DNA from 3 places in the Streptomyces sp. NPDC030840 genome. Region 2 is predicted to be linked to each of the others. Evidence: riboswitches for the same ligand, from Rfam matches in the RefSeq annotation. Region 2 holds a riboswitch; each other region holds the start of a gene.

Region 1 (10,152 bases), on a different contig from region 2:
CCGGCCGGCTCCGGTTCGTCGACGAGGGCTCCGTCCGCCTCGACCCGCGCATGGGCCCGGAACGGCGCGGCGCGCACGCCCGTGCACCACACCGGCCACGCCCCGCCGAACCGGCACAGCAGCGCGGTCGTGAGGGACCGCTGCGGACAGCCCTGACCGGCGCGGCGGGTGCCGACCGCGACGACGGCGTCCCGTGCCGCCCGCGCCTGCGCGGCGCCGCCGGAGCGGCCCGGCCCCGACCAGGCACAGGACGTACGGATCCGGCGCGGCGGGCGGCCGGGCGAGAGCGACGGCGCACCGCGCGGCGAGGCGGCGCCGCCGGGTCGGCGGTCCGGCGCCCTCCAGGGCGAACGGGGTGCTCATACGGTGGCCGGCCTGGCGTCGCGCAGGGCGACCCACCGCCACCACGACGCCGACCGCACCACCTCCGGCCACGCCAGGTTTGAGTTTCGCCCCGACAGCGGAGATGACAACGTACGTCCTGTACATTTTTTACAGAGACCGCTGTGCTGGACCACGGCTCTGCCGCGAGGAGGGGTACACCATGACCCGACCGTCCGCCCGCTACGTCCTGCCGGAGTTCACCGAACGCACGACTGAGGGCCACAGGACGATGGACCCGTACTCGAAGCTGCTGGAGGGGCGCATCGTGTTCCTCGGGACGGCGATCGACGACACCTCGGCGAACGACGTGATGGCGCAGTTCATGCACCTCGAGTACGCGTCGCCGGACCGGGACATCGCGCTCTACATCAACTCTCCGGGTGGCTCGTTCAGCGCGATGACGGCCGTCTACGACATGATCCAGTTCGTCACCTGCGACGTGGAGACCGTCTGTCTCGGGCAGGCGGCGTCGGTCGCCGCGGTGCTGCTGGCCGCCGGCACCCCGGGCAAGCGGTCGGCACTGCCGGGGGCCCGTGTGCTGCTCCAGCAACCCGCGCTGCACGAGCCGGTCGAGGGGCAGGCGTCCGACCTGGCCATTCAGGCCGCCGAGTTGATGCGCAACCGCCGGACGCTGGAGGAGATGCTCGCCCGGCACACCGGCCGGAGCGCCGAGCGGGTGCGCGACGACATGGAGCGGGACAAGATCCTGGACGCCCGGGCAGCCGTGGAGTACGGCCTGGTGGACCGGATCGTGCCCAGCCGGAAGCCGTCGAGCACCCTGCCCGGCGCGAGGTGAACCGCCGATGCTCCCACCCGACCTGCCGCCACTGCCCGCGCTGACCCGCGCCGAGGCCGAGCTGATCGACCGCTACCTCGACGTGGTCGACCTGCTCGGCCGGATCAACCCGGCCCGCCCCGGCGACACCTACCGCGGGCTGCGCGCCGCCCAGGCCCTGGTCCCCAAGGCGACGGCCCTGCGCGACGCACTCGAACTGATGCACACCCGAGGTGAGAACGAGATGCACGCGACGACCCTCGCGCGGGCCCTGCGGGTCCTCGACGGGGAACGCCGGGCGGCACGCGTCGCCCTGCCTCCCGGCCCCGGCAGCTGACGTGACGGCACGAGCCCGGGCCGCACGACGAACTGACGAGACGTCCGGCCCGGTTCTCGAACGGACCAGAGGACGTACCTGCGAACGGGGCAGATTTCGATCCCTCCTCAGGCCCAGGAAAGTTGCGCAACACGCGTACCACAACAGCGGAATCAACCGTTTCTCCGCTGGTCCGGCGCTCGTCGGCCTCCTTGACTCCCGGGTGCGCGGATGCCTGTCCACCCGAACGGGCGAGTGGTGAGTAACCCCACAAACTGCCGATTCCGTTCGCGGTTTCCAACATTCGTGCGTCAAGATCCGTACCTGACGACAAGCCCCCGCCACCGCGGCGGGGCGATCCGGGCGGACGCCGAGTCCTGCCGCCGCCCGGGTGACCGGTCGACAGGAGTGGATCGGCAGGAGTGGAGGACCCAAGCACGACGGGCCGCCGGAGCGTCAGTTCCGAGCAGTCCTTGGGGTGAAGCCGCGGCAACGCGGCCGGGCAACTTCGCCAGCCCGAATCCGACAGGTCATCCTTCACAGGCGGCTGACGAAGGGTTGCGCATGACTGCGCTCAATCGTGTCCCGTCGCTCATGGCCCGGGCCGGTACGGCCTCGGCTCTCACCATCGCCGCGGTGGGCGGCACCATCGTGGCCCCCGGCATCGCGTCGGACGCCGAGGCGGCCACACCGGCGGCCAAGGCGCTGCAGGTCGCGGCTTCGAAGAAGGGCTCCCCCTACAAGTGGGGCGCCGCGGGCCCCAAGAGGTTCGACTGCTCCGGGCTGACGCTGTACTCGTTCAAGAAGGCGGGCAAGAAGCTCCCCCGTACGGCGCAGGCGCAGTACAACAAGACGAAGCACATCTCCGCCAAGAGCCGCAAGGCCGGAGACCTCGTCTTCTTCCACTCGGGCTCGAACGTCTACCACGTCGGTATCTACGCCGGTAAGGGCAAGATCTGGCACTCGCCGAAGAGCGGGGAGGTCGTGAAGAAGGAGAAGATCTGGACGAAGAGCGTCTGGTACGGCCGGGTCCGCTGATCCGGCCGAGGGGCGACGGCGGTGAGGGCAGCCGTCGCCCCTCGGGGCCCGCCCGCGACGCGCCGGACCGAGACGTGCCCGCCCGCGACGCGCAGGGCTGTGATGTGCCTGGCCGGCGGCTCGCGGTGCGTGACACGGCCCGGGATGGTTACTCGTTCATCCATGTCCGACCACCAGAGTGCGCACTGGGGACGCAACGAGACACCCCTGGAGAGAGCCGACCGCAACTTCGTCGAGCTCCTGCAGGAGCTGCGCGTCACCCAGACCGGTGTCCAGATCCTCTTCGCCTTCCTGCTGACCCTGGCGTTCACCCCGCGCTTCCCGTCGCTCGACACGGTGCAGCGCGTCACCTACGTCACCACACTGCTGCTGGCGGTCCTCGCGGCCGCGCTCTTCACGGCCCCGGCCGCGCTGCACCGCTCGCTCTTCCAGCAGAACGCCAAGCCGCTCATCGTCCAGGTCTCCTCCCGGCTGGCCAGCGTCGGCCTGATGGTGCTCACGCTGGCGTTCACGGGGTCGGTGCTGCTCGTCGTGGACGTGACCCTGAACCGGGGTGCCGGTGCCGCCGCGGGAGCCGGCGCCTTCGGCGTCTGTGTCGCGCTGTGGTGGGTGCTGCCCCGCTTCGTCCGGCGGTCAGGCCTCGGCCGGGGTCCCGACGTCACCCCCACCCGCTCTCCGGAAGCGGCGCCGCCCGGACGCCGGTGAGCGGCCGAGAAGGGCGAGGCGGCCGCTGCGCGACCTCAGGGTTCCTTCTGCCCGGCGGCGGTGACCGGCTGGGCGGGGATCGTCCACGGCAGTTCGATGGCCACTGTCTTGCCGCCCTCCCGGGTGGGTCTGACGCTGAGTCTGCCGCCGCACTCGGCGGTCAGCCAGCGGATGATGACCAGGCCTCGGCCGTTGTCCTGCTGGACGGCCGCGGGCAGGCGCTTCGGAAAGCGCGGGTGGCTGTCGGTGACGCCGATCCGCAGCTGCTCGTCACGGTCGAGCGCGATGTCCACGGTGAACGTGGGTGACAGCCCGAACGTGTGCTGGACGGCGTTGGTGGCGAGTTCGGACACGATCAGCCGGACGGTGTCCGCGACTTCGGTGTCGCTCGGCAGGCCCCATTCGGCCAGCACGGTGGCGACGTATGTGCGAGCCGCGGAGACCGAGGCTGGATCGCTCGGCAGAGTGACGGATGCTTCCTGGTGGTCTGCCATGGCGACGTCGTCCCTTTCCCACGGGACCGGAGTCCGACACGGAGCGGATGGATTCGAGTACGGTCCCGGACTGGTGCTTCGCGCCAGATTGCCATCACCAGGGCCGTCGCGGTGCCGATCCACCGAGATATGCATATATCTGTCGCTCGAAGCGGTGAACTCTCCGACGACCGACCGTATTTGGGCGGGCCTTTCGGTGCATCCTCTACCGTCGCCCCCGGCACCGCGGCCGGGCGGAAGGAGACGACCCATGCAGTACGGTCCGGCGGTGCGCCGGCGCAAGCTGGGAGCCGAATTGCGTGATCTGCGCACCCGCGTCGGCCTCACCAGCGTCGAGGCCGCGCGCCTCGTCGGCTGGCACCAGTCGAAGGTGAGCCGCATCGAGACCGGCTCCAGTGGAGTGAAACCGGCCGACGTACGCCGGCTGCTCGACGCGTACGACGTACGGGATCCGGAGCTACGGGAGCTGCTGCTGGTCCTGGCGGGCAGCGAGGACGGCGGTGGCGTACGGCAGAACTGGTGGCACGCCTACCGCGGGGTACTGCCTCCCGCCTACCGGGACTTCATCAGCCTGGAATCCCAGGCCAGCGGCATGCGCACGCTGGAGACCTCGGTGGTGCCGGGGCTGCTCCAGACCCCGGAGTACGCCCGGGCGGTGACCCGTGCCGCGGTGGAGGGCCTGCCCGAGGACAAGCTGGACACGCTGGTGGAGGTGCGCATCGCGCGGCAGGAGGTGCTGCACGGGGACCCTCCGCTGGAGCTGAACGCGCTGCTGGACGAGGCCGTGCTGCGCCGGGAGGTCGGCGGACCAGAGGTGATGGCGCGGCAGTTGCGACGGCTGAGGGAGGCGGCCGCTCTCCCCCAGGTGCGACTCCAGGTGCTGCCGTTCACCGCTGGGGCGCATGTGGGCATCACCGGTCCTTTCGTCATCTTCTCATTTTCGAGCACAACTGATCTGGACGTGGTTGTTCTCGACAACCTGACGAGTAGCCTCTACCTCGAGCGGAAAGAAGAACTCCAGGCGTATGTCGAGGCCTTCAACGCCCTTCAGATCCACGCCCTTTCGCCCGAGGAATCGTTGGATTACATCGCCGGGATAGCCGCCGGCGCGTAAGGAGGCACCCATGTCCGCACTGCCACCGCCTCGGAACATCCCCTCAAGCACCGCGTTGCACGACGTGCGGTGGCTGCGCAGCAGCCGCAGTACCGGAATGAACAACTGCGTCGAGACGGCCCGTCCGGGCCCCGGCCCCTGGGCCGGACAGGTCGCCGTGCGCGACTCGAAGAACACGGCCGGGCCCGCCCTGCTGTTCGCCCCCGAGGCCTGGGAGGAGTTCATCGCGGCACTCCGGTGACCGCGCCGGCCACCACGTCCACGACAACGGTCACGTTCAGGTCCGCGTGATCACTCCCGCCGATCGCGACGCACGGCCGTGGCACGCCGACTCACGGTCGCGTCTCGCCGATCACCCGTACGGCTCGGTCGAGTTGCCCGTCGGTGAGATCCCCGCGGGCGGTCAGCCGCAGCCTTGAGATGCCGTCGGGCACGGACGGTGGGCGGAAGCAGCCGACGGCGAGACCGGCCGTGCGGCAGTCCGCCGCCCACCGCACCGCCTGTTCGGGGGACGGCGCGCGCACGGAGACCACGGCGGCGTCGGGCCGCACCGCTTCAAGGCCCGACGCCGTCAGCCGTGTGTGGAGCTCGGTCGCCACCGTGCGCGCCCGCGCGGCGCGCTCCGGCTCCCGGCGCAGCAGCCGCAGCGCCGCGAGGGCCGCTCCGGTGGCGGCCGGGGCCAGACCGGTGTCGAAGATGAAGGTGCGGGCCGCGTTGACCAGATGGTCGATCACCCGCGCCGGGCCGAGGACGGCACCGCCCTGACTGCCCAGCGACTTGGACAGCGTGACCGTCACGACGACGTCCTCCGCGCCCGCGAGCCCCGCCGCGTACGGAGCACCCCGGCCTCCGTCGCCCAGGACGCCGAGCCCGTGCGCGTCGTCCACCAGCAGCCCGGCTCCGAACTCCCGGCAGACGACGGCGAGTTCGTCCAGCGGGGCGGCGTCGCCGTCCACCGAGAACACCGTGTCGGACACGACCAGCGCACGCCCGCCCCCAGTACCGAGCGCCTTGCGGACGGTCTCCGGGTCGGCGTGCCCCACCACCTGCGTGGTGCCCCGGGCCAGCCGGCACCCGTCGATGAGGGAGGCGTGGTTGCCCGCGTCCGAGACGATCAGCGAGCCGTGCGGGGCCAGCGCGGTGACGGCGGCGAGGTTGGCCGCGTACCCGGAGGAGAAGACCAGGGCCGCCTCGAAGCCGCAGAAGCCGGCCAGCTCGCGCTCCAGCTCGCCGTGCAGCTCGGTCGTGCCGGTGACGAGCCGGGAGCCGGTCGAGCCGCCACCCCACCGCCGCGCGGCCTCGGCGGCGCCCTCGACGACCTCGGGGTGCCGGGCCAGGCCCAGGTAGTCGTTGCTCGCGAGGTCGAGGAGCGGTGAGTCGGCGGGCCGCGGGCGCAACGTCCGTACCAGTCCGGCACGGTGGCGCGCGTCCGCCTGTTCGTCGATCCAGCCGAACGCCATGGTTCCTCCGAGCGGGCGTGCCTCTGTGCGGGCGTGTGTCTTTGTAGGCAGTGCACAGACCCTAGCGGGGCGGCGAGCGACGCAGGATGTGGCAATACCCACACGTCGAACCGTCTCTGTTGTGCAAACTCTCCTTGGCCCGGAGCGCACCCGTAGGACAGGATCGGCTCTCATGGACCTGCTGACGACGCTGGTGGACAAGGGGCTTCGGCGCGAGATGCCGACCCGCGAGGAAGCGCTGGCCGTACTGGCCACCTCCGACGACGACCTGCTCGACGTGGTGGCCGCGGCCGGCAAGGTGCGCCGCCACTGGTTCGGCCGCCGGGTGAAGCTCAACTACCTGGTCAACCTCAAATCGGGCCTGTGTCCGGAGGACTGCTCCTACTGCTCGCAGCGCCTCGGCTCCACCGCCGGCATCCTCAAGTACACCTGGCTCAAGCCGGACGAGGCCTCGAAGGCGGCGGCCGCCGGTTTGGCGGGTGGCGCCAAGCGGGTCTGCCTGGTCGCCAGTGGCCGGGGCCCGACGGATCGGGACGTCGACCGGGTCTCCGCCACCATCAAGGCGATCAAGGACGAGAACGAGGGCGTCGAGGTGTGCGCCTGCCTCGGCCTGCTCTCCGACGGCCAGGCCGAGCGGCTGCGCGAGGCGGGCGCGGACGCCTACAACCACAACCTCAACACGTCCGAGGCGACGTACGGCGACATCACCACCACGCACACCTACGCCGACCGTGTCGACACCGTGAACAAGGCGCACGCGGCCGGTCTGTCCGCCTGCTCCGGCCTCATCGCGGGCATGGGCGAGAGCGACGAGGACCTGGTGGACGTGGTGTTCTCGCTCCGCCGGCTGGACCCGGACTCGGTGCCGGTCAACTTCCTGATCCCGGTGGAGGGCACGCCGCTGGCCAAGGAGTGGAACCTCACCCCGCAGCGCTGTCTGCGCATCCTGGCGATGGTGCGGTTCGTCTGCCCGGACATCGAGGTGCGGATCGCGGGCGGCCGCGAGGTCCATCTGCGCACGATGCAGCCGCTGGCCCTGAACCTGGCCAACTCGATCTTCCTCGGTGACTATCTGACCACCGAGGGCCAGGCCGGCAAGGCCGACCTGGAGATGATCGCGGACGCCGGTTTCGAGGTCGAGGGCACGGACCAGGTGACGCTGCCGGAGCACCGGGCGCAGGCCGGGGGCGGCTGCGGCTCGCACGAGACCGAGGGTGGCTGCGGCTCGCAGGGAGTGTGCGGTTCCACTCCTGGGACGACGACCACGCCCACGGTCCAGGAGGCCCGTACGGACCTGGTCGCCGTACGCCGCCGGGGTGCCGGAACGGATCTCGCGCCCAATGCCTGACCTGCCCGTACCGGAACTGCTGGCCCTCGACCGGCGGCACGTCTGGCACCCGTACGGCCCGATGCCCGGCCGGCAGGAGCCGCTCGTCGTGGAGTCGGCGAGCGGGGTGCGGCTGCGACTGGCGGACGGCTCGGGCGAGTTGGTGGACGGGATGTCGTCCTGGTGGTCGGCCATCCACGGCTACAACCACCCGGTGCTCAACGAGGCGGCACACGAGCAGCTCGCGCGGATGAGCCACGTGATGTTCGGCGGGCTCACGCACGAGCCCGCCGTACGGCTGGCCAAGCGGCTCGTCGACATCTCCCCGGAGGGCCTCGAACACGTCTTCCTCGCCGACTCCGGCTCGGTGTCGGTCGAGGTGGCGGTCAAGATGTGCCTGCAGTACTGGCGTTCGCTCGGCCACCCCGGCAAGCAGCGGCTGCTGACCTGGCGCGGCGGCTACCACGGCGACACCTGGCAGCCGATGTCGGTGTGCGATCCCGAGGGCGGGATGCACGAGCTGTGGCAGGGCGTGCTGCCGCGTCAGGTGTTCGCGGACCCGCCTCCGGCCACGTACGAGGAGCCGTACGCCGAGCAGTTGCGCACGCTGATCGGGCGGCACGCCGGCGAGCTGGCCGCGGTGATCGTCGAACCGGTGGTGCAGGGCGCGGGTGGGATGCGCTTCCACTCACCCGCCTATCTGCGGGTGCTGCGCGAGGCGTGCGACGCGCACGACGTGCTGCTGGTGTTCGACGAGATCGCGACCGGTTTCGGCCGTACGGGCGCGTTGTTCGCGGCGGAGCACGCGGCCGTGACCCCGGACGTGATGTGCGTGGGCAAGGCGCTGACCGGCGGCTACATGACGATGGCGGCGACGCTGTGCACCACGCGGGTGGCCGAGGGCATCTCGCGGGGTGAGGTGCCGGTGCTCGCGCACGGCCCCACCTTCATGGCCAATCCCCTTGCCGCGGCCGTGGCGTGTGCCTCGATCGACCTGCTCCTCGGGCAGGACTGGCGGACCGAGGTGAAGCGGATCGAGGAGGGCCTGCGGGACGGGCTCGCCCCGGCGGCGCGGATCGAGGGCGTCCGGGACGTCCGTGTCCTCGGGGCCATCGGCGTGGTGCAGCTCGACCACGAGGTGGACATGAAGGCGGCGACGCGGGCCGCGGTGCGGGAGGGCGTGTGGCTGCGGCCGTTCCGCGACCTCGTCTACACGATGCCGCCGTACGTGACCGGCGACGCGGACGTGGCACGGATCGCGCGCGCGGTGTGCGCGGCCGCACGGGAAGGATGAGCATGCCGATCCTGCTGATCACGGGCACGGGCACGGAGGTCGGCAAGACGGTCACCACGGCCGCGGTCGCCGCGGTGGCCGTCGCGGCCGGGCGATCGGTCGCCGTCCTCAAGCCCGCCCAAACCGGCGTGCGGCCCGGCGAACGCGGCGACGCCGACGAGGTGGCCCGGCTCGCGGGCACCGTGACGACGCTCGAACTGGCCCGTTACCCCGAGCCGTTGGCCCCGGCGACGGCCGCGCGGCGGTCCGGGCTTCCCCCGGTCCGTCCGGAGGAGGCGGCCCAGGCCGCGGCCAAGCTCGCCGCGGACCACGACCTGGTGCTGGTCGAGGGCGCGGGCGGCCTGCTCGTACGGTTCGACGAGACGGGCGGAACCCTCGCGGACACGGCCCGCCTGCTGGACGCCCCCGTCCTGGTCGTCGCCTCGGCGGGCCTCGGCACGCTGAACACGACCGAGCTGACAGCACGCGAACTGCGGTCCCGGGGCCTCGATCTGACGGGCGTGGTGATCGGCAGCTGGCCCGCCGCCCCGGACCTGGCGTCCCGTTGCAACCTCGCGGACCTGCCGGTGGTGGCGGGGGCTCCGTTGCTGGGTGCGGTGCCCGCGGGGGTGGGCGCGTGTGATCCGGACGACTTCCGCACGGAGGCACGGAACTGGTTGGCACCTGCCTTGGGCGGGGTGTGGGACGGCGAGACCTTCACGACACGGGAGGCGGGCCCGGGTCCGTCCGGCGTGTGACGAGGCGACCGCCCAAGCCGGCAAGCGCCCCCGCCGCCCCTACCCGTCCCATCCCCAGGGGCTCCGCCCCTTCGACCCCGCCAAGGGGGCTGCGCCCCCTGGACCCCCATCCTTTTTCGGGGCTCCGCCCCGGACCTGGTTGCGGGGGCCGCCCCCGGACCCCCGTCCTTTCGGGGCTCCGCCCCGGACCCGGTTGCGGGGGCCGCCCCCGGATCCCCATCCTTTCGGGGCTCCGCCCCGGACCCGGTTGCGGGGGCCGCCCCCGGATCCCCATCCTTTCGGGGCTCCGCCCCGGACCCGGTTGCGGGGCCGCCCCCGGATCCCCATCCTTTCGGGGCTCCGCCCCGGACCCGGTTGCGGGGCCGCCCCCTGGCCCCCGTCCTTTCGGGGCTCCGCCCCGGACTGCGATCGGGTGCCGGCCCCCGGAACCCCGCTCCTCAAACGCCGGAGGGGCTGGATGGTGCGCGGCGGGGCTGGATGGTGCCGTGGGCTGGGTGGTGCCAGGCAT
Region 2 (10,152 bases):
CGCGCGTGCCCTCCGGGTTCACGAACGCGCCGTTCGCGAAATTCGGCGATCTGCGGATCCGCTCCAGGCGCGCACCGCCCGGATCCGCGCCGAAGGCGACGGGACGCAGCCCGCGCAGCCCGGAGCTCGTGGAACGGAAACCGGACACGGCCACCTCCTGGTGATGTCACTGAGGCATTCCATTATGGTCCGCCCCTCCGACAACGGGGGGCCCACCAGGTGGCCGCGGAGTGGCATGCTGAACGACAATTCAGTAGCCGCCGTCGGCTCGCAGCCCCGAGGAGACCCGATGCACGACCCCCTCATGTCGCTCACCTGGACCGATCACCTCACCGGTCGCCGCGGCTTCCTCGTGGTGGACCGGCTGGTGCGCTCGGTCGCCAGCGGCGGACTGCGGATGCGGCCGGGCTGCACGCTTGAGGAGGTCGCGGGGCTGGCCCGGGGCATGACCCTGAAGGAGGCGCTGCACTACGACCCGGAGGCTCACCCGGAGAGCCGCTACATCCCCCTGGGGGGCGCGAAGGGCGGCATCGACTGCGACCCCCGCGATCCGGAGGCGTACGGCCTGCTGGTGCGCTACCTGCGCGCGATGCGCCCGTACGTCGAGAGCTTCTGGACCACGGGTGAGGACCTCGGCCTCAGCCAGGGCCTGGTGGACCGGGCCGCCGCGGAGGCGGGGCTCGTCTCGACCGTCCAGGCCGTGTACCCGCTGCTCGACGACGAGGCGGAGGCCCGGCGGCGACTCGCGGACGCCTTCGCCCTGAAGGTCGACGGCATCGGGCTGGACGAGCTGGTCGGAGGCTGCGGGGTGGCCGAGTCGGTGCTGACCGCCCTCGACCGGGCGGGTGTGCGGCACTCGGGGACACGGGTCGCGTTGCAGGGACTGGGCACCATGGGCGGGGCCACGGCGCGCTTCCTCACGCGCGCGGGGCTGAGCGTGGTGGCCGTCGCCGACGTCAAGGGCACGATCAGCAACCCTCAGGGGCTCGATGTCGAGGCGCTGCTCGCCGCCCGCGACCCGTACGGGACGGTCGACCGCGCGGTGCTGCGCCCCGCGGACCGGGAGCTTGCGGGTGAGGCCTGGCTGTCGGCCGACGCGGAGGTGCTGGTGCCCGCGGCGGTCTCGTACGCGATCGACGCCGGGAACCAGGGGCAGATCACGGCGCGCTGGATCGCCGAGGCCGCGAACATGCCGGTCCTGCCCTCGGCGGAGGAACCGCTCCGTGCGCGCGGAGTCACCGTCCTGCCGGACGTCGTGGTCAACTCCGCGACGAACGCCTGGTGGTGGTGGACGCTGTTCGGGGACATCGGGGCGGACGCGGAGGAGGCGTTCGCCCACGTCCGCCGCTCGATGCGCGGGCTCGTCGACCGTGTGCTGGCCCGCGCGGAGGCCGACGGAACGGCTCCGCGCGCGGCCGCCCACGCTCTCGCGGCGGACCGGCTACCGGTGATCGCGGAGCGTTTCGGCTGGTACCGCTGAGCCTGCTCGGCGCGATCGTTCCCCGCCCTCCCTCACGCGGTCGTTCCTCGCCCTGCCCCGATCGGCAGAGGAACAGGGAGGAGAACCGGACCGGCAGCTCGCCGTGGCTGCCCCGCACCGTCCGGCATGGGACCTCGGTTCCGGGGACGGATGCCGCGCAGATGGGGGAGCCGTGTCGGAGCATGGGCACGGGCGGGCCCCGGCGGCCGACAGGCGGCCTGAGGGCTCCTCGTCGCCGGGCAGGTGCAGGCCATCGCCGCGTACATGCGGTGCCCGCCCGCCGTCGAGGACGGTGTCGGCCCCTCGGCGGTCACCGCCCTGCGCGAGGAGCCGAAGAACCTGACGGAGCTCCAGGCCGCGCAAGGACGGCAGACGGACCTCGCGGAACGGGCGGGCCGACGCGGCACGAACCTGGCCGGCGTCACGCCGCGGCCGCGATCACCCGGATCCTGGCCGGTACGGCCCTCGCCGCCCAGGTCGCTCCATGGCCGCCGCTGTGGTGTGCCCTGGGCGGCGCGGCGGTGCCGGGGCTCCTGACCGTCGCCGCGCTCGCATGCCCGCCTCCACGAGCACGCCCGTGCGTTCGGGAGGCGACGCACTAGGGTTGCGACGTGACCAGAGTGCGGTTGAGCGTGGCGGAGCGGCGTGAGGAGTTGCTGCGGGCCGCCGTCGAGCAGATCGAGGCGCGGGGCGTGGCGGCCGTACGCATCGCCGACGTGGCCTCGGTGCTCGGGGTGAGCAACGCGCTGGTGCTCTACCACTTCTCGACCAAGGAGAAGCTGGTGGCCGAGGCGTTCACGTACGCCGCCGAGGACGACCTCGCCCGTCTGCGGGTGCTGCTGGGCCGCCGGACGACCGCGCTGCGGCGCCTGCGGGCGGCCGTCCGCTGGTACGCGCCGACCGGGCAGGCCAAGGGCTGGCGGCTGTGGATCGAGGGCTGGGCGGCGGCACTGCGCGAGCCCGCGCTGCGGGAGGTGACGCGCGGCCTCGACCGGCAGTGGAAGGCCGCGATCACCGAGGTCATCGCGGAGGGCGTGGCGGCCGGCGAGTTCCAGTGCCCCGACCCCGCTGCCGCCGCCCTCCGCCTCACCGCCCTGCTGGACGGTCTCGCCGTACAGACCACCGCCTACGAGGGCGCCGTCTCCCGCACCCGCACCCTGGAGTGGGCCGACGAGGCCCTCGCCCGCGAACTGGGCCTGGAGCGGGAGGCGCTGACGGCGGCGAAGGCCTGAGCTCCGGACGGCGCGCTTCAGACCACCGACGCGATCCGCGTCCTGATGTCGTCCGGTGACAGGGCTCCCTTGGCCACCACGCGGTCTCCGGAGGACTCGCCGCGCAGACGGCGGCCGATCCAAGGCACCAGGTACTCGCGGGCCCAGTGGATGTCGTCCCGGCGGACCTCGAAGGTCCCGCGCGGTGGGAGGGGAGGCCAGGGCTGGTCGGGGTCGGCGGGGATCTCCAGGCCCAGGACCTGGCCGGCCCGCAGCGCCACCCGCGTGTGGCCCTCGGGCGACAGGTGGAGCCGGTCGTCGTCCCAGGCGCGCCGGTCCTGGATGGTCTTCAGCGACCACAGGTCCAGGACGGGGCAGCCGTACCGGTCGGCGATCGCGCGCACGTGACCGTTGTACGTGGCGATCTTGCCGCGCAGGTGCTTGAGGACGGGCACGCCCCGGGTGTCGAAGCCGGTGGTCACCATCACCGTGCCGACCGCGGAGGCGAGATCGGCGACGGCACGCTCGAAACGCTCGGCGACCTCGTCGGGGTCGGTGCCGGGGCGGATGATGTCGTTGCCGCCGGCGCAGAAGGAGACCAGGTCCGGGGCGAGTTCCCTCGCGCGCGGAAGCTGGTCCGCGACGATCTGGTCGAGCAGTTTCCCGCGTACGGCGAGGTTGATGTAGGTGAAGTCGCCCTCCGGGCGCCGGTCCGCGAGGAGTACCGCGAACCGGTCGGCCCAGCCGACGAACGCCCCGTCGGGGCCGGGGTCGCCGACGCCCTCGGTGAAGCTGTCCCCCACCGCCACGTACGACCCGATCACTGATCTGCTGTCATTCTTCGAATCGTCTGCCACATCGGACCATGATTCACCGTGAGGTGTGAGCTACGCGACCGTAGGAAAGGGTTGACGGACGGTGAGATAAGCCACTCGTCAAGTGTTGGTCAACTGCGGAATACGCCCTTCATCAGGGACGTCGAGTGAGCCGCCAGACCCGGAATCCTGTGATCCGGAAGTGGCTCCACGTGGTCCTGAAAGCGAAGTGCCCGCCCGTGTACGGCTGCGGCTCCCGCACCAGTGTCGAGACATCGACCAGCCATGCCACACCGCGGCGCGCCGGTCAGGACCCGCCGGCGGTCGTCCCGGAGGAGCGGCCGGCACGCCGAAGGCCGGACCCCGGGCTCGCGGGGTCCGGCCATCACCGGCGCGTGACGCGAGGGACGCGTCGGATGCGGAGCGGTACGTCAGATGCCGACGCCCTTCGAACGCAGGTATGCCAGCGGGTCGATGTCCGAGCCGTAGTCGGGGCCGGTGCGGATCTCGAAGTGCAGGTGCGGGCCGGTGACGTTGCCGGTCGCGCCGGAGAGGCCGATCTGCTGGCCTTCGCTCACGCTCTGCCCCGCGGAGACGGACAGCTGGGACAGGTGGGCGTACTGCGCGTAGTGGCCGTCGGCGAGCTGGATGACGACCTGGTTGCCGTACGCGCCGCCCCAGCCGGCGGAGACGACCGTGCCCGCGCCGACGGCCTTGAGGCTGGTGCCGGTCGGGACCACGAAGTCGACGCCCGTGTGGTAGCCGCTGGACCACATGCCGCCCGGCGTCTTGTAGGGGGTGCCCACGGTGGCGCCCGCGACGGGGAGCGTGAAGCCGGAGCCGCCGGTGTCCGCGCTCTGGGTGGCCGGCGTGGTGGGGGCCGACTCCTTCGCGGGTGTCTCGGTCTTCTTGGCCTCGGTCTTCCGCGGCGCGCTCTTCTTCGGCGAGGACGCGGTACTGCCCGATGCCTTGCCGCCGAGGGTGAGTTTCAGGCCCGGGTGGATGAGCGACGGGTCGGAGCCGACGGCCTCGCGGTTGTCCGCGTAGATCCGCTTCCAGCCGCCGGCGACCTGCTGCTCCCGCGCGATCTTGGAGAGGTAGTCTCCGCGACGCACCGAATAGACGCGGGTCTCGGCCTTCTTGGCGGTGGCGGGCTGACCGGCCTGCTCCGCCGCGGCCTTCTCGCTCTTCTCGGTGACGGTCTTCTCGGAGACCGCCGTCATCTTCTGCGAGGCGGAGTCCGCGGTCGCGGCATGGGCCCCGGTGGCCCCGATCAGCGGAAGTGCGAGTGCGGCGCCACCGGTTCCGGCGGCGGCTATCGAACGGGTGAAGCGCTGGGGCTTCGGGCGGCGATGCTTACCCCTCGCGGGCATGACGAATTCCTCTCCGGCGCCTACGAGGTGAGCTGTCGGGTGCGGACTGGAGATGCCCGGCCGTACGCGCGCACGGCTTAACCCCAAGCCTGTTCCGGAGACCGGAACAGGCGGTACTGCCTGTGGGTCCCCCGCTCCTGCCGTGCACGGGTGAGTTGGCGGCTCCGGGCGGCGGCAGGATTCGGCGTCCGTCCGGATTGAGGGGAACGTAAGCGACTTACGGGCATCCGGACAACCATTGGGGTTTCCTGTGCGTCTCGTCCCCCGGCCCTTTCAGGACTTCACCCTCACTCTCCGTAAATGAACGATCTTCACCTTTTCTTAACCGCCCTGAAAATCTACGCGCATTACGTGAACATGACGGCGACTCAGCGTCACGGATATGACGCTGGTCACCCACCTCCGACCCACCCGGCCTTATTCCAGGGCCACTTGGACTCAAGGCTCCATTTCGGACAGAACACTCAGATGCGGCGCAGCCGGATAACCGTCGCATCGAAGTCCCCCCGCAGCCCCGTGGACAGCCCGTGATGCGCCAGCACCACACCCGGGTGAACTTCACCCGATTCACGGCATTCGTACGACTTCGCCGGATCGAGGCCGCGCAGCCTGAGCGGAGCGACCGGCTCTCCGTAGTGCTGGGCCTGGAGCCAGGCGAGGACGACGACCTCGTCGCCCAGGGCGTACTGCACCGCGCTCAGCCCTCCGGACGGCGGCCGCAGCCGGTAGAGGTCGCCGCGCTGTACGACAGGCCGGATCTCCTTGTAGAGCTCGACCCACTCGCGCGCCTCGGCGAGTTCCTCCTCACTCCACTTCGTGAGGTCGCCGCCGACGCCGAGCACTCCCGCCATGGCGCTCACGAACCGGAAGCGCAGGGAGCTCACCCGGTCGTTGAGCTGGGTGTTCGGGCTGTCGGTCACCCAGGCGGCCATGACCCGCGCCGGGTGGATCTGGCTGAACCCGTGCTGGATGGCGAGCCGGTCGAGCGGGTCGGTGTTGTCGGAGGTCCACACCTGGTCCGTGCGCGACATGACTCCGAGGTCGATCCGGCCGCCGCCGCCCGAGCAGGACTCGAAGGCGACCCCCGGGTGCGCGGCCCGCAGTCGGTCGAGCAGACCGTAGAACGCGTGCACGTGTTCGACCCACAGCTTCTGCGGGTACGGCTCGCCGGGCCAGCCGGCATCGGTGAAGCAGCGGTTGAAGTCCCACTTCACATAGTCGATGGGCGCACTGGAGAGCAGGGTGTCCAGCTTCTCCCAGAGGTACTCCTGGACGTCCTCGCGGGCGAGGTTCAGTACGAGCTGATTGCGGAATTCCGTCCGCTTTCGTCCCGGTTGGTACTGCACCCAGTCCGGGTGCGCCCGGTACAGGTCACTGTCCGCGTTGACCATCTCGGGTTCGACCCAGATGCCGAACTGCATGCCGAGCGCGCGCACGTCCTCGGCGAGCGGCTTCAGTCCGGCCGGGAAGCGGTCGGGGTTGGGCGTCCAGTCGCCGAGCCCCGCCCGGTCGCTGGTCCGCTCGCCGAACCAGCCGTCGTCGACGACGAACAGCTCGATCCCCATGGCGGCGGCCCGGCGCGCCAGTTCGCGCTGCTGGTCCTCCGAGATGTCGAACTCCGTGGCCTCCCAGGAGTTGTAGAGCACCGGCCGGTCCTGGTCCGCGTCGGGGATGACGTACGCGCGCTGGTACGCGTGCCAGGCGCGGCTCGCCCCGCCGAAGCCGCCGTCGCTCCAGAGTCCGGCGAAGACAGGGGTGGTGTACGACTCCCCCGCGGCCAGGCGCAGCAGGCCCGAGTCGTCGTAGCCGATGCCGCCGGTGATCTGTACGCGCGTGTCGGGCAGCTGGGCCACGCAGATGCGCCAGCTGCCCGACCAGGCGAGCGCGCACCCGTAGACCTCGCCGCGCTCCTCGGCCGTCCCCTCGGTGTCGAGCGCGACCCACGGCAGGTGCTGGTGCCCCGTGTGGCCGCGGCGGCTGCCGATGACATGGTCACCGTAGGTGAGGTCCGTGCGGACGAGCTGCGACTCGGCGGCCCACCTGCCGTGCACCTGGGACAGCCGCCAGCCCTCGCGCAGCGGCAGCGTCCAGGTCGCGGAGTCGGCGCGCAGCACCTCCACCGCGGGGCCCTCGTTGGTGAGCGTCACCCAGCGTTCGACGACGTCGTGGCGCATCCGGTAGTGCAGCGTGATGCCGAGTCCGTTGTCGGTGAACCGCAGCCGCAGTTCACCGTCCTCGGCCTCGTACGCGCGGAAGGTCCACTCGGTACCGCGGACCTCGTCGGTGCGCACGGACAGCGCGGGCCGCACGAAGCGGGGGCCGCCCTCGACCGGGTACTCCTCGAGGCCGTCGAGCTGGGACTCGAACCCCCGGTAGGGGGGAAGCGGCCGGGCCGCGAGTCCCTCGGCGTCGGCGAGCCCGATCCGCGGACCCCAATGGAGGTGCAGGAGGGTGTCGTCCTCGGTGAGAGACAGCGCGTAGCTGCTCGTGGGTCCCGAGAGCAGCCAGGTACGACCGTCTCCGCCGATCTCCAGCATCAAGCCTCCAACACATTCGAACAGGTGCGATCAGGCCTGAACATCATCAAGTCAACCCGGCCCCATGGCAAACGCCCGCCGCCTCCTGTGGACAACTCCGTGGCCTACGAAGCCATGTCGTATCGTCGAGGACGCAACGCCGGTGTGCGGAGCCGAGCACCGCCGGCGGCCGGATGGGAGGAGCCCACGTGACGCAGCAGGTCCCGTCGACCGAGCCGGAGCTGACCGGAGTGCGGAACTTCCGGGACGTGGGAGGCCTGCCCACCGTGGACGGCCGGCGTGTGGCCCACGGGCGGCTGTTCCGCAGCGGTCACCTCGCGCACGCGACCGACGAGGACGCCGCGTTCCTGGCCTCGCTGGGCCTGCACACGATCTTCGACTTCCGCAACGCGGCCGACCAGAAGCTGGAGGGCCCGGACGTCGACCTGCCGGGCGTGCGGAACGTCAACCTGCCGCTGACGGACCCGGCGGACGGTGCCGAGTTCTGGAAGATGGTCCGCGACGGCGACCTGGACCAGCTGCGCGCCCTGCTCTCGGACGGCAAGGCGGCCGGCCGCATGATCGGCTCGTACCGGATGATCATCCGGCACCGCACGGCCGAGCACTCCCAGGTGCTGCACGCCCTGGCCGAGGACAGCGTGCCCGCCCTGATGCACTGCGCGGCCGGCAAGGACCGCGCGGGCCTGTCCATCGCCGTGACGCTCCTCGCCCTCGGTGTGGAGCGCGACGCCATCGTCGCCGACTACCTGGAGTCGGCCGCCGCCCACCGCCGCTACAAGGTGCACCGCAGCAGCAAGTCGGCCGGCGCCTACTCCCCCGAGGTCATGGAACTGCTCGACCCGCTGTTCGACGCGCGGGCCGAGTACCTGGAGGCGGCGTTCGAGACGATCGAGGGGACCTGGGGCGGTGTGGACACGTACCTGGAGCAGGGCCTGAAGGTCACTCCGGAGATCCGGGAGCGGCTGCGCGAGCGCCTCCTGGACTGAGGGCTACGGCCCCGCGGGTCACCGCTTCGCGCCCGCCTCGAAGAGCAGGTATATGAAGGCGGCGAAGAGGTGGCCCACCGCTATGTAGATGATCAGCCGCACCCACAGGGCACGGGGGAACTTGTCTTCCAGGTTGCTCACGGGGCTTCTCCGGTGGTCGTCGGTCCGAGGCACAGCGTGGCCGTCGGGCTCTGCAGCAGGGTGTGGACGAAGAGCAGGTCGGCACCGTCGTGGTCGGCGGCCGCGAGGCGGTGCGGGGTCAGCGAGTCGAAGTGGGCGCTGTCGCCCGGCGTGAGCACGTGCGTCGCGTCCCCGAGGCGCAGTCGCAGCCGGCCCTTCAGCACGTAAAGCCACTCCTCGCCGGGGTGGACGCGCACGATGTCGCCCTGCGAACCGTACGGCACGTGCACGCGCAGGGCCTGCATGGCGCGCCCGGAGGCGCCCGCCTGCCAGTACGTCCAGCCGCCCGCGGGCGTCGGCTCCATGTCGGCGGCGCGGACGACCGCGTCCCGTTCGGCGACCGTCTCGCCGAGCAGTTCGGAGACCGTCGTACCGTAGACGCGGGCCAGCGCGAGCAGCATCGGCAGCGAGGGCTGGCGGCGGCCGGTCTCCAGCCGGGAGAGGTGGGCGGGTGACAGCCCGGCGGCCCGCGCCGCGGCCTCCAGTGTGAGAGAGGCGCGCCGGCGCAGGATGCGCAACTGCGGGGCGACGGCGGGCAGGGCGGGGGAGTCGGCCCCGGCGGACAGCTGCTCCGCACCGGCGGACGGCTGTCCGGACCCGGCGGACGGCTCCGGCTCTGTGAAGCTCATGCCGTCCATTCAGCCGGAGGATTGCCTGTCGGGCAAATTTATTGCCTCTCAGGCAAAAGCCCGCGGCAGGCCCCTGTGAGGGCCGGCTCAGCGGTTGGCCACCGCCTGCTTCACCAGGGTCTTCCCGAAGTCCCACATCAGTCCGCTGCCGCTGTGCGCGTCGTCCATCACGTCGGTGAAGGCGTCGACGAAACGGTCGACGTCCCGCTCGCCGATGACGAGGGGCGGGATCAGCTTGATGACCTCCAGGTGATCGCCGGAGACCTGGGTGAGGATGCGGTGCCGTTGCAGCAGTGGTACGACGACCATCTGGGCGAACAGGCCCTTGCGCGCGGCCTGCAGCATGGTCCACCGGCTGCGCAGCCCCAGTGACCTCGGCTTTCCGAACTCGATGCCGATCATCAGACCCCGGCCGCGTACGTCGCTGAGCAGCTCGTACTTGTCGACGAGCGCCGCGAGCCGGGACTTCAGCCGCTCCCCCGTCGCGCGGGCCCCCGCGACGATCTGCTCGTTCTCCATGACGGACAGCACGGCGAGGCCCGCCGCCATGGCCTGGGCGTTGGAGCCGAAGCTCGCCGAGTGCACGAGGACACGGTCGATCGACGAGTAGACCTTCTTGAAGATCCAGTCCTTGCCGAGGGTGGCACCGACCGGTACGTACCCGCCCGAGAGCGCCTTCGCCACACACACGAGGTCCGGCTCCACGCCGTCCTCGTGCTGGTAGGCGTAGAAGTCCCCGGTGCGTCCGAGCCCGGTCTGCACCTCGTCGGCGATGAGCAGCGCCTTGTGCCTGCGCAGCAGTTCCTGGGCGGCACTCAGGTAGCCCGGCGGGGCCTCGTGCACGCCCTTGCCCTGGATGGGTTCGACGATGAGGGCGGCGACGTCGCCCTTCTTCAGTTCCTCCGCCAGGGCGTCGAGGTCGCCGAGCGGGACCGGCGTGT
Region 3 (10,152 bases), on a different contig from region 2:
GGTGGCGGTGGCCAGGCGCGGATCGGTGGGGTCCAGCTTGGCCAGGGCCGCCTCCTCGGCGTGGGCCACCGGGTCGCCGCCCTCGCGGGAGTGGGCGCGGGCCAGTTCCGTACCGTCGGCGGCGACGATCACCGCGCCCACGCTGAAGGCCGTCCGTGAGGGAGGGCACTGGGCCGCCAGGTCGCAGGCCAGCTCCAGCCAGTGGCGGTCCGCCGCCGAGGGCCGGCCGCCGGTGCCGGGGACCGTGGGGGCGTACCGGACGAGGACGACGTCGCCGACGGGCCGGGTCTCCAGCAGGCGCAGACGGCTGGTCGGGCCGCCGGGGTAGGCGCCCGTGCCGAACATCCGCGGGGCGTCCGACTGGCCCACGAACAGGGGTGCGACGGCGAGTTGGAGCTCGTCCGCGAGGCCCTCCTGGAGCAGCTGGGTGTGGACCTGGCCGCCGCCCTCCACCATGAGGCGCCGGACGCCGCGTACGGTCCCGAGGTGGTCGAGCACGGTCCGCCACCTCAGCTCGGGGCCGACGGACACGACGTCCACGCCGGCGGGCAGGCCGACGCGGCCGAGGCGTTCGGCGCCCTTGTCCGTGGTGTACGTCACCTTCTCGCCGCCGGTGTGCCAGAAGCGGGCCGTGGGGTCGAGGTCACCGGACGCGGTGACGGTGACCTTCAGCGGGTACTCCGGAAGCCCCGCGGCGACACGGGCCGCGCGCCGCTCGGGCGAGTTCACCAGCAACCGGGGGTTGTCGGTGCGCAGGGTGCCGGCGCCGACCAGGATCGCGTCGCTGGCCGCCCGTACCTCGTCGACCCGGTCGAAGTCGGCCGGGCCGGACAGCAGCAGCCGTTCGGGGCCGGTGTCGTCCAGGTAGCCGTCGAGGGAGACGGCGGCGGACAACAGGACGTAGGGCTGGGGCATGGGGGTCGCTCCCGTGGTCGTGACTGGCGGGACCTGGTTCAACTTTTAAACAATAACTACACTGTCCGTATGACGACCCGCTGGCTCACCCCCGAGGAACAGCGTGCCTGGCGCGCGTACATCGCCGCCTCGCTGCTCCTTGAGGACGCGCTCGACCGGCAGCTCCAGCAGGAGGCCGGCATGCCGCACCTGTACTACTCCGTGCTGGCCGCTCTCTCCGAGGCGCCGGAGCGCCGTCTGCGGATGACCGACCTCGCCGAGTCCCTGAAGATCACGCGCAGCCGGCTGACGTACGCCGTGGCGCGGCTGGAGAAGGACGGGACGGTGCGGCGGGAGGACTGCGCGTTCGACAAGCGGGGCAGTGTGGCGGTACTCACGGACGAGGGGATGGCTCTGCTGGAGCGTACGGCACCGGGGCACGTCGAGATGGTCCGCAGGGCGGTCTTCGACCACCTCGGACCCGAGCAGGTCGAGCAGCTGGAGCGCATCTGTACGGGCATCACGCAGGCGCTGCAGGGCGGCGGTGCCGAGGCGGTGACCCCCGACGACCTCCCGTGGCGCCGCCGGTCCTGTTCCTCGGGGTAGCCCGCCGGGTCCCTTGAGGGCCCACCTCTCCCGCCCTCCCCGGGGATGTGACATCCCTGGCCGGACTTGATTGAACTTTGAAGCAGGGTTAGAGTCCCTCTGAGCGACGTGCTTCAAAACTGAAGCACACCGGCCGACCCCGCACTGACACCCGCACCTGGACCGGAGGCCCCGCATGACCGACCAGCCCACCGCCACCACCCGCTCCCGCGTCCGGGTCCCGCTGCGCTTCCACGACGGCTACGGCGTCGACGCCGACCTGGTCACCTTCCACGGCCTGACCGACGGTCAGGAGCACGTGGCCGTCGTCCTCGGCGAGCCCGCGCCCGGCACCACGCCGCTGGTCCGTCTGCACTCCGAGTGCCTGACCGGCGACGTCTTCGGCTCGGCCCGCTGCGACTGCGGCCCGCAGCTGCGCGAGGCGGTGGAGCAGATCGCCGACCGCGGTGGCGTCCTCCTCTACCTCCGCCAGGAGGGGCGGGGCATCGGCCTCTACAACAAGCTCGACGCGTACGCCCTGCAGGACCAGGGCCTCGACACCTACGCCGCCAACGCCGCCCTCGGCCTCCCCGAGGACGCCCGCGACTACACCGCCGCCGCGCAGATGCTCGGGGCCCTCGGCATCGACAGCCTGGACCTGCTCTCCAACAACCCCGACAAGGCGCAGCAACTGCGCGACCTCGGGGTCAAGGTCCGCACCCGCGTCCCCACGGGCGTCTTCACCACCGCCCACAACGTCCGTTACCTGCGGGCGAAGGTCCTCCAGACCCAGCACACGCTGCCGCTGGCGGACCTGGCGGAACTCTCCGTGGGCTGACCGCCCGGCTCCGCGGCCCGGGGCTCACCGCCCGACCCGCCCGGTGCCCGCCCGCTCGCCTGCCTCCCGGCCCTCGGGAAGTATGGACGGGTGGGGCAGCGAGGAGACCGCGGGCAGGGACACGGTGGGCCGGCGGGGCCGATGCCGCCCCGCGGGGAGGCCACCCGGATCTCGTACGCGCGGGCCTTCGTCCGCGCGCTGCCAGCGCTGCTCGTCGTCGCCGGGGTGCTCTTCGACTACTTCACGCCCCGGGCCTACACCGCGGTGCCCTTCTTCACCGCCGCTCCGCTCGTCGCCGCGCCCCTCGCCTCGCTGGGCGGCACGGTCGCCACGGGGGTCGCCGCGTTCCTGGCGGTGCTCCTGGTCCACGTCCGGTTGTACGGCCTGGACGTCGACGCCGTCACCGAGATCGCCACCGTGGCCACGGTCGCCGTCCTGGCCGTCGTCATCAACCGGCTCGTCCGGCGCACGGGCGCCCGGCTCGCCTCAGCGCGCGAGATCGCCGAGGCGGCGCAGCGGGCCGTACTGCCGGAGCCCGCGGAGCGGATCGGGGGCTTCGACATCGCCGCCCAGTACGAGGCGGCCCGGGCCGACGCCTTCATCGGGGGCGACCTGTACGCCGTGCAGGACTCGCCGCACGGCATACGGCTCGTGGTCGGGGACGTGCGCGGCAAGGGCCTGGAGGCGGTGGGTGCCGTGGCCGTCGTCATCGGGGCCTTCCGGGAGGCCGCCGAGCAGGAGACGACCCTGGAGGCGGTGGCACAGCGGCTGGAGCGGGCGCTCGCCCGGGAGACGGCACGGCGGCAGGGGATCGAGTCGGAGGAACGGTTCGCCACAGCCGTCCTCGCGGAGCTCCCGCACGGTGACGGCGTCGTACGGATCGTCAACCGCGGCCACCCCCCGCCGCTGCTCCTGCACGCGGACGGCTCCCTGCGGGTGCTCGACGCCGGGCAGCCCGCGCTGCCGCTCGGCATGGGCGAGCTGGACAGCCGGCCGGACCGCGCCGAGGAGGCCGCCTTCCCCGGCGGGGCCGTGCTGCTGCTCTACACGGACGGGCTGTCCGAGGCCCGCGACGAGCGCGGTGCCTTCTACGACCCGGCCGAGCGGCTGTCCGGGCGGACCTTCTCCGGCCCGCGCGCCATGCTGGGCGTGCTCGCGGACGAGGTGCGGCGGCACACCGGCGGAGGCACCACGGACGACATGGCGCTCCTCGCGGTCCGGCGTCCGTGAGCGGTGATCGTTCACGACTTCCTCATAACCGTCGTCACCGAGTGTGTCCGAACAACGTCTCTCCGCATAACAACTGACGCACCGTCAGAACAATTGTGACTCCTGAGACAGGGGTAACTCGCCCGATTTACGACCCCCTTGACCCGAAAGTCCAGCGCACAAGCCTGAGTGATTACCCGGAACCGCTTGGAATACGGCCCGTGCGTCTATTAACGTTCGATAACGCAGCGCGGTCGTCCCAGCCGTCACAAGAGGCGGCTCCGTGCGCACGCGCCGAATCCCGCAAGGGAACCGGGGAACCACCACCCTGGGGTGAATCGCGCGGAAGCCGCCGTGGAAGCACGGCTGGTTTACGCGCGTAGGAGACCTTCCTGCTCCGAACCCGTCAGCTAACCCGGTAGGCGAGAAGGAAGGAAAGGAGTACGCCCACGTGGCGTCCAACCGGTCTGCGACCGAAACCCCGACCGTGCCGGGCCAACACGGCGACAGCGACACCTTCGGGTACGGCGGCTACAACAGCCAGGAAGAGGGCCCCTGGCAGGAGTGGAATCCCACTGCGGAATCCATTCGCCCCGTTCGCGGCCGGCACCGGGTCGCCAAGAAGAGCGGCCTCGCTCGCGGCGGTCTCGCCCGCAGCTCCACCGTCCTGGGCGTCGGCGTCATAGCCGCCGTCGGCGCGGGCGGCATGGCCACCGCGCAGACCGGCAAGCCGCCGGTGTCCATCTCGATGCCCGACATGCCGAACGTCGGCTCGGTCTTCGACTCCGAGGACGAGCCCGAGGGCTCCGCCACCCCCCTCAGCAACGCGGGCCTGACCGCCGCCGACACCGAGGAGGGCGCCGACGACGCCGGAGAGGCGCTGCGCGCCCGCATCATGCAGCAGGCCGAGTCGCAGCGGGAGGCGTTCGACAGGGCCGCCGCCGAGGCCGCCGAGGAGGCCGAGGCGAAGAAGGCCGCCGCAGTCGCCGCCAAGGAGCGCGAGGAGGCCGAGGCCAAGGCCGCCGCCGAGAAGAAGGCGGCGGAGGAGGAGGCCAGGAAGAAGGCCGAGGCCGAGCGCCTCGCCGAGCTCGCCAAGCAGTTCACGCTGCCGACGTCCTCGTACACCATCACCTCCACCTTCGGTCAGTCCGGCGCGTACTGGTCCTCCGGCCAGCACACCGGCCTCGACTTCGCCGCCCCCACGGGCACGCTGATCAAGGCGGTGGGCAGCGGCACGATCACCGAAGCCGGGTGGGACGGGTCCTACGGCTACAAGACGGTGCTCACGCTCAACGACGGCACCGAGGTCTGGTTCGCCCACCAGTCCTCCATCAGCGTCAGCGTCGGCCAGAAGGTCGCGACCGGCGACGTCATCGGCCGTGTCGGCGCCACCGGCAACGTCACGGGTGCCCACCTCCACATGGAGGTACACCCCGGCGGCAGCAGCTCCGGCATCGACCCGATGGCGTGGCTGCAGAGCAAGGGGCTGAACCCCTGAGGTTCCTCCCGGGGCCCTTCCGCGGTCCCCGGGGTCCCCTGAGGCCCCCGGGGTCTCCTGAGGCCCCCTGAGAGCTCTCCTCCTGAGATCTTCCGGGAGCAGGTGAGGTGATCTTCTCCCGGATTTACGAACCCTTGGCCGGACGCGTGGAATTGGCGCGTCCGGCAAGGGCGTTGATGGAGAGCATGACTTCTCTTCGCAAGCTCGGCTCCTCCGGCCTCGAGGTCTTCCCGCTGTCCCTCGGCGGCAACGTCTTCGGCTGGACCGCCGACGAGGCCCAGTCCTTCGCCGTGCTCGACGCCTACACGGCCGCGGGCGGCAACTTCATCGACACCGCCGACTCCTACTCGGCCTGGGCCGAGGGCAACCAGGGCGGCGAGTCCGAGACCATCATCGGCAAGTGGGTCAAGGCACGCGGCAACCGCTCCGACGTCGTGATCGCCACCAAGGTCAGCCAGCACCCCGACTACCAGGGCCTCACGGCCGCCAACATCAAGGCCGCCGCCGACGCCTCCCTGCGCCGCCTGGACACCGACTACATCGACCTCTACTACACCCACTTCGACAAGCCCGAGGTCCCGGTCGAGGAGATCATCACCGCGCTGGACGAACTGGTGAAGGCGGGCAAGGTCCGCGCGATCGCCGCCTCCAACATCTCCCCCGAGCGCCTCCAGGCATCCCTCGACTTCTCCGACCGCGAGGGCTTCGCCCGGTACGTGGCGCTCCAGCCGCACTACAACCTGGTCTCCCGCTCCAGCTACGAGGGCGCCCTGCAGAACGTCGCCTCCCGCGAGGGCCTGGCCGCCGTCCCGTACTTCTCGCTCGCCATGGGCTTCCTCACCGGCAAGTACCGTCCCGGCACGACCGTGGACAGCCCCCGCGCCCAGGGCGCCGGGGCCTACCTGGAGAAGGAGCAGGGCGTACGGGTCCTCGCGGCGCTGGACGAGATCGCCGGGGCCCACGGCGCCGAACCCGCCACGGTGGCCCTCGCCTGGCTCGCGGCCCAGCCGACCGTCGCCGCGCCGATCGCCTCCGCGCGGACGCCGGAGCAGCTGCCGGCCCTGGTGGCGGTGGGCGAGCTGACCCTCACGGAGGAGGAGCTGACGAAGCTGACGGAGGCGTCGCAGGGGAGCTGACGCCGGCCGGCGGTGCCGTCCTTCCCAGGTCCTGACTACGCCGGACTACGTCTGGTAGGGGTTGTAGGAGGGATGCGGCTTGTAGGAGGGATACGGCGCCGCCGGACCCGGACCGTACCCGTACGCCGGGGCGTATCCGTACCCGTAGGCCTGGCCCTGGCCGTGCCCGCCCCCGCTCCCGTGTCCGTACCCGTACACAGGCATCGGCGCCGTCGCCTGTGCCGCGTAAGCCAGCGAGGGGCGGGCGATCTCCCGGCGGTGCCACAGCTCGAAGAGCAACTCCCGCTCCCGTACGACGAAGTCGGCGCCCGCCCGGCCCCGGCGCCCCCGGTGCCGCAGGAAGGCGAGCGAGGTCGCGTACGCCTCGTACTCGGCGACCGCACGCGCCGCCTCCCGCCCGAACCGGTGCCCGGCGTACTCGCGCGCCAACCGCCGCGCCTTCATGTTCCCGAGGACGTACGGCTCGGGCGGTGTCAGCCAGCCGGCGGCCGCGTACGCGGGCAACTCGTCCCGCACGGTCCGCAGTTCCCGCTGGCGCGTCCAGATGGCCAGCCAGGTCAGCAGCCCGAACGCGGGCACCATGAACACCGCGTAGACCGCGAAGAAGCCGAACTCCCCGAACGTCGACGAGCCGTTCCACAGGGCGTGCATGCCCATCGCGAGGACCAGCCCGGCAAGGGGGAGGAGCACGCGGCGCACGTGATGCCGGTCCGCGGTGAGCGCCGCGATCCCGAAGCCGATGCCCGTGAGCACGGTGAACAGCGGATGCGCGAAGGGCGACATGATCACGCGGACGAAGAACGTCGCGGCCGTGACGGACGCGAGTCCGCTGTCGCCGCTGAGCTGGTCTGTCCCGAAGGCCGTGCCGAGATAGAGGATGTTCTCGGTGAACGCGAACCCGGTCGCGGTGACCCCGGCGATCACCACCCCGTCCACGAGCCCGGTGAAGTCCCGTCTGCGGAACAGGAAGATCAGCAGGACCGCGGCCGCCTTGGCGGTCTCCTCGACGACGGGCGCTATGACGGTCGCGCCGAGGGTGTCCGCGCTGGACGGATCGGCGGTGGCGGTCGCTATCCACTTCGTCGCGAAACTGTTCGCGACGATGGCTATCAGCGCCGCGGCGCACGCGCCCCAGGCGAACGAGAAGACCAGGTTGCGCCAGGGGCCGGGCTCGACCCGGTCCAGCCAGCGGAACACGGCGATGAGCAACGGCACGGGGAGCACCGCCAGCCCCAGCCCGACCAGGAACCCCTCCGTACCGGTCTGCTCGCGGACCAGGGCGAGGATGACCAGGCCGGAGAGGGCCAGCAGGGTGATGAGCGCCCCGTACCGCACCCACTTCCGCTGCCACCAGTGCGCGGGGCGCCGCACCCCGCCGACGGGTCCGCCGGGCCCGGCGGGTCCGCCGGGGTGCGTCGGGTACGGGGGAAAGGTGGCCACGGCATCGACCTTACGAGGGAGAGGCGCTCCCCGCGATGGTGCCGCGTGAGGTGCAGAGGGTGCTGTGTGGGGCCTCGCGGGCGTTCGGCGGGACTGGTCAGGCGCCGGTGGGGGGTTCTGGCTGGTCGGGACTGACTGGGTGGTCTGGCTGTCCTCCGCGCTGCTCCTCGGCCTTCTGGGAGGCCTCCTGGGACGGTACGTCCCAGTGCTGTACGCGTCGGAAGAGCAGGTCGTTCACCCCATGACCCTTGTCCAGTCCCTGGCCCTCGAAACGGGTCAGCGGCCGGAAGCTGGGACGTGGCGCGAAACCGCCGTCGGCCTGGGTGTTCTCGAAGCCGGGGTGCGCGGTGAGCACCTCGAGCATCCACTCGGCGTACGGCTCCCAGTCGGTCGCGCAGTGCAGGACGGCACCCGGCTTGAGGCGGGACGCGGCGAGGGTGAGGAACTCCGGCTGGATCAGCCGCCGCTTGTGGTGCCGCTTCTTCGGCCACGGGTCGGGGAAGTAGACGCGCAGCCCGTCGAGGGAGTCCGGGGCGAGCATCTCGCGCAACAGGATGATGGCGTCACCGTTGCCCACCCGGATGTTGGACAGCCCGTTCCGGTCGGCGAGATTGAGCAGGTTGCCCTGCCCCGGTGTGTGCACGTCCACGGCGAGGATGTTGGTCCCGGGGTCCGCCGCCGCCATCTGCGCGGTGGCCTCGCCCATGCCGAACCCGATCTCCAGCACGACGGGGCCGGAGCTCCCGAACAGCTCGGCGAGGTCGATCACCCGCTGTCCGTCGATGTCCAGCCCCCACTTGGGCCACAGCCGCTGCAGCGCGTCCGCCTGCCCCGCCGTCACCCGGCTGCGGCGCGGCTGGAAACTCCGGATCCGCCGCTCGAAGTGCGACCCGGCGGGATCGGCCTTCGGCCCGTCGGGGAACCTGGGCTCCCCCTTGGCCCGGGTATGCCGGAGAGACACGTTGGGGGTCAGGGGCTGCGGGGCTTCGGGGGTGGGGGTGGAATCAGACACAGTGGGGTCGATTTTACTGGCAGCCGACGGCCGTGCCCGATGGGTGTTTCGCCCCCGCCGCCCCTACCCGTCCCATCCCCAGGGGCTCCGCCCCTTCAACCCCCTTCGGGTGCCGGCCCCCGAACCCCCGCTCCTCAAACGCCGGAGGGGCTGATTCTGCCCGGCCGGGGCCGGTTTTCAGGGGCGCGGGGACTGCCGGTTTTTCAGGGCGCGAAGAACTGCGCGGTTCTCAGGGGCGCGGCGAACTGCGCGACCAGCCCCCCACCCGCCCGCACCCGACCACCCACCCCAGACACCCCCCACCGCGGGGGCATGGGGGCGCAGCCCCCAGGGATGGGACGGGTAGGGGCGGCGGGGGCGAGAAAAACTCAGCCCCCAGCCAGCGCGCCCAACGCCCTCCGCGCGACCTCCCGCCCGATCGGCAGCGAAGCGGTGGCCGCGGGCGACGGCGCGTTCAGCACATGCACGGTCCGCGCGCCCTCCCGTATCAGAAAGTCGTCCACCAGCGTCCCGTCCCGCAGCACGGCCTGCGCCCGCACGCCCGCCGCCGCAGGCACAAGATCGTCCTCCGACACTCCCGGCAACAACCGCCGCACCGCCAGCGTGAACGCCCCCTTGGACACCGACCGCCGCAGCTCCCCCGCCCCGTACCGCCAGTGCCGCCGGGCGATCCGCCAGGAGCCGGGCCAGGCGAGCGTGGCCCCCAGCTCCCGGGGCCGCACGACACCCCACCCGTATCCCTCCCGAGCCAGCGCCGGCACCGCGTTCGGCCCGATGTGCACGCCGCCGTCGATTCCCCGGGTCAGATGCACACCGAGGAACGGGAAGGCCGGATCGGGCACCGGATACACCAGCCCGTTCACCAGCTCGGGGCGCGCCAGCGTGTAGTACTCACCCCGGAACGGCACGATCCGCATCCCGGGCTCGTCCCCGGCGAGCCGGGCGATCTCGTCGCAGTGCAGCCCGGCACAGTTGACGAGCACGCGCGCGCGGACGACCTCACCGTCGGCCAGCTTCACGGCGACCCCCAGCGCGGCCCGCCGGTCGATCCGGACGACCTCGGCCCCGTACCGGATCTCCGCCCCCGACGCCTCGGCGAGCTGCCGCGCCACACCGACGAAGTCACAGATCCCGGTGGTCCCGACATGGATGGCGGCGAGACCCCGCACCTCCGGTTCGTACTCCGCTATCTGGGCGGGGCCCAGCTCACGGACCGGGATCCCGTTCTCCCGCCCCCTCTGGACGAGCGCGTGCAGCCGGGGCAGCTCGCTCCGGTCCGTCGCGACGATCAGCTTGCCGGTGACGGCGTGGTCGATGCCGTACTCGGCGCAGAACTTGACCATCTCGGCGGCACCCCGCACCGCGTACCGCGCCTTCAGGGAGCCCGGGCGGTAGTAGATCCCGCTGTGGATGACCCCGCTGTTCCGCCCGGTCTGGTGCCGTGCCGGGCCCTGCTCCTTCTCCAGCACCGTGACCCGCGTACCCGGCGCGGCCCGCGTGATCGCGTACGCCGTCGACAGGCCGACGATCCCGCCACCGA

Evidence for each region. A riboswitch is a leader RNA that binds a small molecule or an ion and turns the genes downstream of it on or off. The one in region 2 is predicted to bind cyclic di-AMP.
Region 1: it holds a riboswitch for cyclic di-AMP, as region 2 does, so the genes downstream of both, ACZ49J_RS13155 (C40 family peptidase) here and ACZ49J_RS28660 (M23 family metallopeptidase) in region 2, are expected to answer to the same signal.
Region 3: it holds a riboswitch for cyclic di-AMP, as region 2 does, so the genes downstream of both, ACZ49J_RS07370 (M23 family metallopeptidase) here and ACZ49J_RS28660 (M23 family metallopeptidase) in region 2, are expected to answer to the same signal.

The regions. Positions count from the first base shown of each region.
Region 1 is NZ_JBVIEE010000005.1:34,859-45,010, reverse strand. It holds gene ACZ49J_RS13170 (lasso peptide biosynthesis B2 protein) at 1-260, opposite strand, end outside; gene ACZ49J_RS13165 (ATP-dependent Clp protease proteolytic subunit) at 545-1,180, shown strand; gene ACZ49J_RS13160 (hypothetical protein) at 1,188-1,496, shown strand; cyclic di-AMP (ydaO/yuaA leader) riboswitch at 1,834-2,036, shown strand; gene ACZ49J_RS13155 (C40 family peptidase) at 2,040-2,513, shown strand; gene ACZ49J_RS13150 (DUF6328 family protein) at 2,676-3,218, shown strand; gene ACZ49J_RS13145 (ATP-binding protein) at 3,254-3,712, opposite strand; gene ACZ49J_RS13140 (helix-turn-helix domain-containing protein) at 3,963-4,826, shown strand; gene ACZ49J_RS13135 (DUF397 domain-containing protein) at 4,837-5,067, shown strand; gene ACZ49J_RS13130 (8-amino-7-oxononanoate synthase) at 5,159-6,286, opposite strand; gene bioB (biotin synthase BioB) at 6,459-7,634, shown strand; gene ACZ49J_RS13120 (adenosylmethionine--8-amino-7-oxononanoate transaminase) at 7,627-8,907, shown strand; gene bioD (dethiobiotin synthase) at 8,910-9,644, shown strand.
Region 2 is NZ_JBVIEE010000015.1:55,090-65,241, forward strand. It holds gene ACZ49J_RS28635 (MBL fold metallo-hydrolase) at 1-148, opposite strand, end outside; gene ACZ49J_RS28640 (Glu/Leu/Phe/Val dehydrogenase dimerization domain-containing protein) at 290-1,480, shown strand; gene ACZ49J_RS28645 (TetR/AcrR family transcriptional regulator) at 2,092-2,712, shown strand; gene ACZ49J_RS28650 (SGNH/GDSL hydrolase family protein) at 2,730-3,515, opposite strand; partial or broken gene ACZ49J_RS28655 (DUF6250 domain-containing protein) at 3,661-3,762, opposite strand; gene ACZ49J_RS28660 (M23 family metallopeptidase) at 3,938-4,879, opposite strand; cyclic di-AMP (ydaO/yuaA leader) riboswitch at 4,884-5,050, opposite strand; gene ACZ49J_RS28665 (alpha-galactosidase) at 5,344-7,416, opposite strand; gene ACZ49J_RS28670 (tyrosine-protein phosphatase) at 7,605-8,402, shown strand; gene ACZ49J_RS28675 (DUF6126 family protein) at 8,421-8,543, opposite strand; gene ACZ49J_RS28680 (helix-turn-helix domain-containing protein) at 8,540-9,220, opposite strand; gene ACZ49J_RS28685 (aspartate aminotransferase family protein) at 9,299-10,152, opposite strand, start outside.
Region 3 is NZ_JBVIEE010000003.1:17,734-27,885, reverse strand. It holds gene ACZ49J_RS07390 (dihydrofolate reductase family protein) at 1-915, opposite strand, end outside; gene ACZ49J_RS07385 (MarR family winged helix-turn-helix transcriptional regulator) at 985-1,500, shown strand; gene ACZ49J_RS07380 (GTP cyclohydrolase II) at 1,676-2,317, shown strand; gene ACZ49J_RS07375 (PP2C family protein-serine/threonine phosphatase) at 2,459-3,547, shown strand; cyclic di-AMP (ydaO/yuaA leader) riboswitch at 3,809-3,965, shown strand; gene ACZ49J_RS07370 (M23 family metallopeptidase) at 3,978-5,024, shown strand; gene ACZ49J_RS07365 (aldo/keto reductase) at 5,210-6,160, shown strand; gene ACZ49J_RS07360 (PrsW family intramembrane metalloprotease) at 6,206-7,600, opposite strand; gene trmB (tRNA (guanosine(46)-N7)-methyltransferase TrmB) at 7,698-8,612, opposite strand; gene lhgO (L-2-hydroxyglutarate oxidase) at 8,981-10,152, opposite strand, start outside.